Regions from separate parts of the Gordonia sp. ALPHA1B1 genome, predicted to be linked through region 1. Evidence: predicted binding sites of a transcription regulator. Region 1 holds the regulator's gene; each other region holds the start of a gene.

Evidence for each region. Region 1 encodes LexA, which represses DNA repair genes until DNA is damaged. Its sites were predicted from a motif close to CGAACANNTGTTCG; they were not measured.
Region 2: FFS52_RS07410 (HNH endonuclease signature motif containing protein) is a predicted target of LexA. The motif match lies at 1,351-1,364, and genes of this name have one in related genera.
Region 3: FFS52_RS22100 (HNH endonuclease signature motif containing protein) is a predicted target of LexA. The motif match lies at 1,024-1,037, and genes of this name have one in related genera.

Annotation. Positions count from the first base shown of each region.
Region 1 is NZ_SCOC01000003.1:41,913-44,177, reverse strand. Features, by position in the region: gene nrdR (transcriptional regulator NrdR) at 1-161, opposite strand, end outside; gene FFS52_RS02565 (LysM peptidoglycan-binding domain-containing protein) at 261-800, opposite strand; gene lexA (transcriptional repressor LexA) at 1,025-1,729, shown strand; gene FFS52_RS02555 (putative PEP-binding protein) at 1,707-2,265, opposite strand, start outside.
Region 2 is NZ_SCOC01000008.1:57,014-59,278, forward strand. Features, by position in the region: gene FFS52_RS07400 (thioesterase family protein) at 12-500, shown strand; gene FFS52_RS07405 (hypothetical protein) at 500-1,189, shown strand; gene FFS52_RS07410 (HNH endonuclease signature motif containing protein) at 1,379-2,265, shown strand, end outside.
Region 3 is NZ_SCOC01000054.1:14,940-17,204, forward strand. Features, by position in the region: gene FFS52_RS22100 (HNH endonuclease signature motif containing protein) at 1-992, opposite strand, end outside; gene ykgO (type B 50S ribosomal protein L36) at 1,358-1,480, opposite strand; gene FFS52_RS22110 (glutamate--cysteine ligase) at 1,546-2,265, opposite strand, start outside.

The DNA of each region.
Region 1 (2,265 bases):
ACGCCGTTGCGTTTGACCACCGCGAGCACGGCGCTCTCCACGGTCGAGAACCGGCGACCGCACTCCACACAGGAGCGACGGCGGCGGATGGCCTGCCCTTCATCTGCGACACGCGAGTCGATGACCTTGGTGTCGTCGTTCTTGCAGAAGGGGCAGCGCATCGTGTCCTCACGCAGGTCGCGGGACGCTGGAACGCACCCGAAGCGTGCGCCCCGCCGCTTGTCGGCCGGCCCCTGTGACATCGAGGATACCGCCCGGCCTCAGCGGTACCGGGGGGTGAGCAGGGGCTGGCCCACCTGCAGCGCGCTCGACCCCAGATCGTTCATCGCGACGATCTCGTCGATCACGACCTCGCGCGGCATCTCGGGTGCCACCCGGCCGGCGATCGAGCTGAGCGAGTCCCCCGAGCGCACGTGGACGACCTCGGCACTCACGGCGGACGGGGTCAGCGAGTCCGAGTAGTTCTGGCCCACGACACCGAACACCCACACGACGAACGCCAGCCCGACGCCGGCGAGGAGCGCGACCGCGGTGCGGCGGCGGCGACGGAACACCGCCGCGTCGGGTCCGACCGGGCCACGCCCGCGCACCCCGACCGGAGAGCCACAGTGGGTGCCGCCCACCCGTGGGGTCACCGGCGACGCACCCCGCGGTCGGGTGCCGGCCGGCCGGTTGTCTACCGGGCGGCCGCCGTCGGACAGCGGGGCGCGCGTCCGGACCCGATCGGCGCGGTCGGTGGGGGGCCGGACAGCGTCGGGACGGTCGGTGCGGACGGGAGCGACGAGAGTGGCGGTGCGCATGGTGCCCTCCGGTGTTCTGGTGTCTGGATCGTGCGGGGTGTGGCGGTCGGTGTTCGAACATCGATCAGATGTTCGATGCACTGATGTTCGAATTTGTAGCACGACGTCCCGACAAAGTCTCGCGACACATCGAACAAATGTTTGAGGTGCCGGTCGCACTCCGCTAGGCTCGGACCCGGCGCAAGCCATCTACCAGCACGTTCCGAAGACGAGAGGAACCGAACATGAGTGACACCGGCGATAGGCGCGGCCGAGCGCGGGGCGCCGACGACGAGGCCCCGTTCGACGCCGCCGCCGCCGAGGCCTCACTCACCCCGCGACAGGCCGGGGTCCTGGAGGTGATCCGCCGCTCGGTGCGCGAGCGCGGTTATCCGCCGAGCATCCGGGAGATCGGCGACGAGGTCGGCCTGGCCTCGACGTCGTCGGTGGCCCATCAGTTGCGGACGCTGGAACGCAAGGGGCTGCTCAAGCGCGACGCGAACCGTCCCCGTGCGGTCAACATCGCCCCGAGTGACACCCCGTCGCCGGACACCCCGTCGGCCGGTCAGCTGCCCGAGCCGACCTTCGTGCCGGTTCTCGGCCGAATCGCGGCCGGCGGTCCGATCCTGGCCGAGGAGGCCGTCGAGGACGTCTTCCCGCTGCCCCGTGAGCTGGTCGGCGAGGGATCTCTCTTCCTGTTGCGCGTCGTCGGCGAGTCGATGATCGACGCCGCGATCTGCGACGGCGACTGGGTCGTGGTCCGGCAGCAGAACGTCGCCGACAACGGCGACATCGTCGCGGCCATGATCGACGGCGAGGCCACCGTGAAGACCTTCAAGCGTCAGGGCCCCAACGTCTGGCTCATGCCGCACAACGAACTGTTCGATCCGATCCCGGGCAACGATGCCGTCATCCTCGGCAAGGTCGTCACCGTGATGCGGCGAGTCTGACCTCTCCACCGACCGAACCGTCGAGCACCGCCGCGGCAGCCTCGCGCGCCGCGGCGGGATCCGAGGTGGCCAGGGCAGCCTCGGCGGCGGCCCGGCAGTCCGGTGCGGACACCTCGCCGAGCCGGGCCCCCACGGCCGCGGCAGCAGCCGGCGCGCTGGACAGCGAGGTGACCCCGAGACCGACGAGCACGCAGGCGAGGTTCGGATCGGCGGCGGCCTCGCCGCACACCCCGACCGGCTTTCCCTGACGTGCACCCGCTGCCGCGACACCCGCGATGAGGCTCAACACGGCCGGTTGCCACGGGTCGGTCAGTCCGGCGAGATCGGCCGACATCCGGTCGGCCGCCATCGTGTACTGGGTCAGATCGTTGGTGCCGATGGATACGAAGTCCACCTCGGCGAGGACGGCTTCGGCCAGGATCGCCGCCGCGGGCACCTCGATCATCACCCCGGCGACCAGACCACGGCCGCGGACCTCGGCGGCGAAGGTGCGCGCCTCCGCCGGCGAGGCGATCATCGGCGCCATGACCCACGGC
Region 2 (2,265 bases), on a different contig from region 1:
TCAGACAGGGGATGACGCACGTGCTCAACGAGGACGCCGGGACCACGACCGCTGACGGATACCTGGTCAAGGTGCCGGTGCGCTGGTCGGACATGGATGTCTACGCGCACATCAATCACGCCCGGATGGTGACGTTGCTCGAAGAGGCGCGCATTCCCTGGCTCTTCTACGACGGCCGACCGACCGCGCCCCTGCGCGATGGCTGCCTCGTCGCCGACCTGCACGTGAGATACCGAGCGCAGCTGCGTCATTCCGAGGGGCCGATCGAGGTCACCATGTTCGTCGAACGCCTGCGGGCCGTCGACTTCACCGTCGGCTACGAAGTGCGCGCGGCGGGTGCCGACCCGGCCTCTCGCCCCGCCGTGGTCGCCAGCACACAGCTCGTCGCCTTCGACGTGGCGGCCCAGCGCATCGCCCGGCTCACCCCGGAACAGAAGGACTACCTCGCCGGATTCCGCCGCCCTGCCGGGGAATCGGCCACACGCGGCGGGCCGAGTTGATGGAGCGGTTCATCGAGTTCGCGTCCTCGGACCGATCGAACGCCCTCGCGTTCCTCTCGCACGCAGTACGTCTCGACGATGCCGCCGTCGTCCGGGTGGTCGCGCGTTCGGACGGTCTGGTGGCCTTGTGGGCACATACCGGGTTCGACGTCCTCGCCACCCGATCGGTGACCGGACGAATCGCGCCGACCGACATCGTGTGCGACGCTTCGACACTGCGTGCGACCGTCGAATCGGCCGGCCCGGGCACGGCGGTCGATCCCGGTTTCTCCCTCGACAGTGCCTGGCGCGGAGCGCTTCCCGCTGCGGTCGGGTTCCGACACATCGACGACGTACCCGCCCGCAGCGTGGTCGAACTGTCCCGGGAAGGCGCCCGGGTGGCGCGCGAGGAGGGGAGCGGGCACGGTCCCGCAACGGGTCTGCTCGATCAGGATGTCCTCGAGGTCACGTCGGAGGAGGGTGCGCTGCGGGCCGCGGTGAGCATGCGATCGGTCTTCGCCCTGACCGGCATGGGATTCATCCGCGACGCGGACGGACGAGCGGTCACCGAGACCTCCGACACCGGGGCGATCGCAGCCGACGAACCGGTACGAATCCGGATGTCGGCGGCGTGGATTCGGATCGATGCACGCTTCGGCTCGGTGTATCAGCGCCGGCACCGCGATCTCGCGGTCACCGTCCTGAACTAAACGGTGTGTCTCACGATGATCTCTCTTGTCGCCTGAGCTCCAGCCATGGTGATTCGCACTGGCCGCCACGCAGACACGATTATCTCGAAGTCGGAGGCCTGTCAGTACGTCGTGGTTCGATTTGTAGGACGTCCGGGACTTGGAAAAATCAAGCCTTGACTCGAACATATTTTCGAGTACGATGGTGTCATGTCATCGGGGGCGGGGGCCGGATCCACGGCGGTGGACCCATCACAGGAGTCCGTCGAACCGCGCTTTCGTCCCGACCATGAACTCTCCGCATCCGAACTCGTCGAGGTCCTCAACCACTGCGCGGGCTTGGCGGCAGCGTCCGCGCATCGAATGATGGTCGTTGCCAGCCTCATTCACGATGAACGCGAGATGGATTACGCGCAGCGCCGCGCCGAGACGCACAGCGGCGAACTCGACTCCATCGAAGCCTTCGAGCACCTATCAGCGCGAGTGGCCGCCGGCGAGAACCCCTACGAGCAGTTCGGGCCCAACGGTCTCGAACAAGCCATCGCCGAAGTCGGCGCCACCCTCACCGTGACACCGGCCGAGGCGAAAGACCTCATCGAGGCCGGCGACGCACTGCGCTACCGACTCTCCTTCACCGGGCACGCACTGGCGTGCGGTCGAATCGACAAGCGCCGCTTCCTCATCGCTCTCAAGCGCACCGATCTCATCACCGACGACGAAGAGATGCAGACCGTCGACGCCCATCTCGCCGAAGCGATCTTCGCCCGCCCACCGATGTCGACGGCCCGGTTCACCGCCATGGTCGATTCGATCGTCGCCAAGTGGGCACCCGACGCGATCCGCCGACGCAAGGAGCGAGTGAAGTCCGACCGCAAGGTGACGGTCACCCCCGATCGGTTCACACCCGGGCAGTCCCGGATCTCCGGGACGCTGCCCGATGCTGATGCCGCCGAGTTCGACGCCCGCCTGACGGCGATGGCCACCGCGGTCCACGCCGGCGACCCTCGAAAGTTGGCCAACCGCCGGGTCGATGCCCTCAAAGCACTTTCGCGCGGCGAAGCCGCCATCACCTGCCTCTGCGACGACTGTGTCATCAC
Region 3 (2,265 bases), on a different contig from region 1:
GGCAGCAGGGTGCCGGTGGCGGTGGTCGCGAGTCCGGCTTCGCGGATCAGGTCCCCGAGGTCGGCTTTGATGATCAGCTGCACGGGCAGCCCGCGGTGCGAGGTGCCGAGAGTCCCGTCGGCGAAACCGGCGGCCAGGGCGGCGTCGAGGGCGTCGTGATTGGTCTGGGCGAGAGTGCGTCCGTCGCGGTCGGCGGCGGCGGTCAGGGCGTCGGGGTCGGCGGTGCCGGCCGGCCCGTGGGGCGACTGGGGGTCGTCGGGGTTGTTGAGTCCGGGTTTGCCCCACACGGCGAACATCATGGTGAGCCGGGCGGCGAGTGCGGGGGTCAGGGTGCCCGATATTTTGGCGGTGCCGTCGGCTCGTTGCCGGCCGATCCACAGGCCGCGGCGTCGTTTCTGGTCGGTGTCGTCTGACAGTGTGCCGTCGGGGTCGAGGTGGGCGAGCAGGCGGGCACCGAGCTGGGTGATCTCGGCGGGGGTGTGGGCTTCGGCGATCTCGGCCATCTGTCGTTCGGCGGCGACCTTGATGTCGTGGTCGATGGTGCCCGGGATGCGGTCGAGGACGTCGAGGGTGGCTTGTACGTGGGCGGTGCCGACTGCGCCTTGTGCGAAAGATTCGGCGAGGCAGGGGTATTCGGGTGGGAGGACCTCGCCGCCGAGGCTGGTCCGGTGGGCGGTGGCGTCCATCTGCTTACGGCGGCGCATCGGGTTCGACACCCGTAGCCGATGTGTCATGAACTGCATCAGGGTGCGGCAGCCGGCCTTGCGGGGCAGGTCGCGGGCCTCGACCTGATCGATCTGCCGGTCTCCGGCGACGGTCAGACGCGCGATGGCGCGTTCGGTCTCCGCGGCCACCTCGGCCAGTTCGGCATCGGTACACGGCGACAAATCCACCGACTGCAGTTTGTCCAGGGTGCGATGCAGATCAGCCACCAACTCGACCACCCGGGGAGCCGGCACGGACGCGTCGTCGGTGTGTGTGATGCCGGACATGACGGTGACCTCCCCCCGAGAACCGTTGCAGCGAATGTACGTTCGAGTGTACACGAGTCCGGCGGGTCTAGCCACGAAAACAATTGCCCGGCAATATGAATCAGAGTCATTGCGTTGCGGGAACTTGTCGGTGGGCGCCGGTAGGATCTCGCGGGACGACGACCACGTTGTCTGGGTCGGGCGGCATCATCGCCACGACGGCAGGCCGCGCCTCGAGTTGAGCGCGCAGTTCCTGCCGTCTGTGTGACTACTCGACGCCGCCCGTCGACGCGGGGACCCTGATGCTGCAGTCGCAGCACGAATGTCGTTTCCAGCGGAGTTGCTCGGCCGCGACGATAGCATTCTGGGCGGCGAGTGCTCGACGATCAGCCCTGGCGCGCCTTGAATCTGGGGTTGCCCTTGTTGATCACGTAGATGCGCCCCTTGCGCTTGACCACTTGTGAACCGGGTTGGTTCTTCAACGACCGGATGGATGCACGGACCTTCAACGGAGCCTCCTTAATGGAAATTGTTTCCATTAAAGCAGGTCCGTCGACGAGCGCCGAGGCGGGTGTCAGACCTCCCAGGTGTGCACCGGCTCGCCCTCGTGCATCTGGGTGACGTAGTCGCGGAGCATCCCGTGCAGCGCCTGTGTCCGGCTCTCGCCCGCGCGTTCGCGGGCCGCGACCGCCTGGCGTTGCCAGACCGATCCCGTCTGGCGGGAGATGCAGCGGCCCTCGATGACCGACAGGTAGCGCTTGCGGGCCTTGTCGGAGACGCCGAACCGCTGCAAACCGTCCTCGGCGAGCACGAGCAGCCGGCGCAGGACGAGTTCGTCGGGTCGCACCCAGCCGACGTCGGGCCAGTAGAGCTGCGACTCCATGCCGGTGCGGGCGCCGGACTGCAGGTTCTCGGCGGCGGCGTTGAACGACATCCGCGACCACAGCGGCCGGTCGGATTCGACGAGGCCCCGGACGACGCCGTAGTAGAACGCGGCGTTGGCCATCGTGTCGACGACCGTGGGACCGGCGGGCAGCACGCGGTTCTCGACGCGCAGGTGGGCCTGTCCCTCGTGGATGTCGTAGACCGGACGGTTCCAGCGGTAGACGGTCCCGTTGTGCAGACGCAGTTCGTCGAGGGTGGGGATGCGTCCGTCGTCGAGCTCGGCGAGCGGGTCGGTGTCGGTGCAGACGGGGAGGAGCGCGGGGAAATAGCGCGTGTTCTCCTCGAAGAGGTCGAAGATCGTGTTGATCCACCGCTCTCCGAACCACACTCGCGGCCGGACACCCTGGTT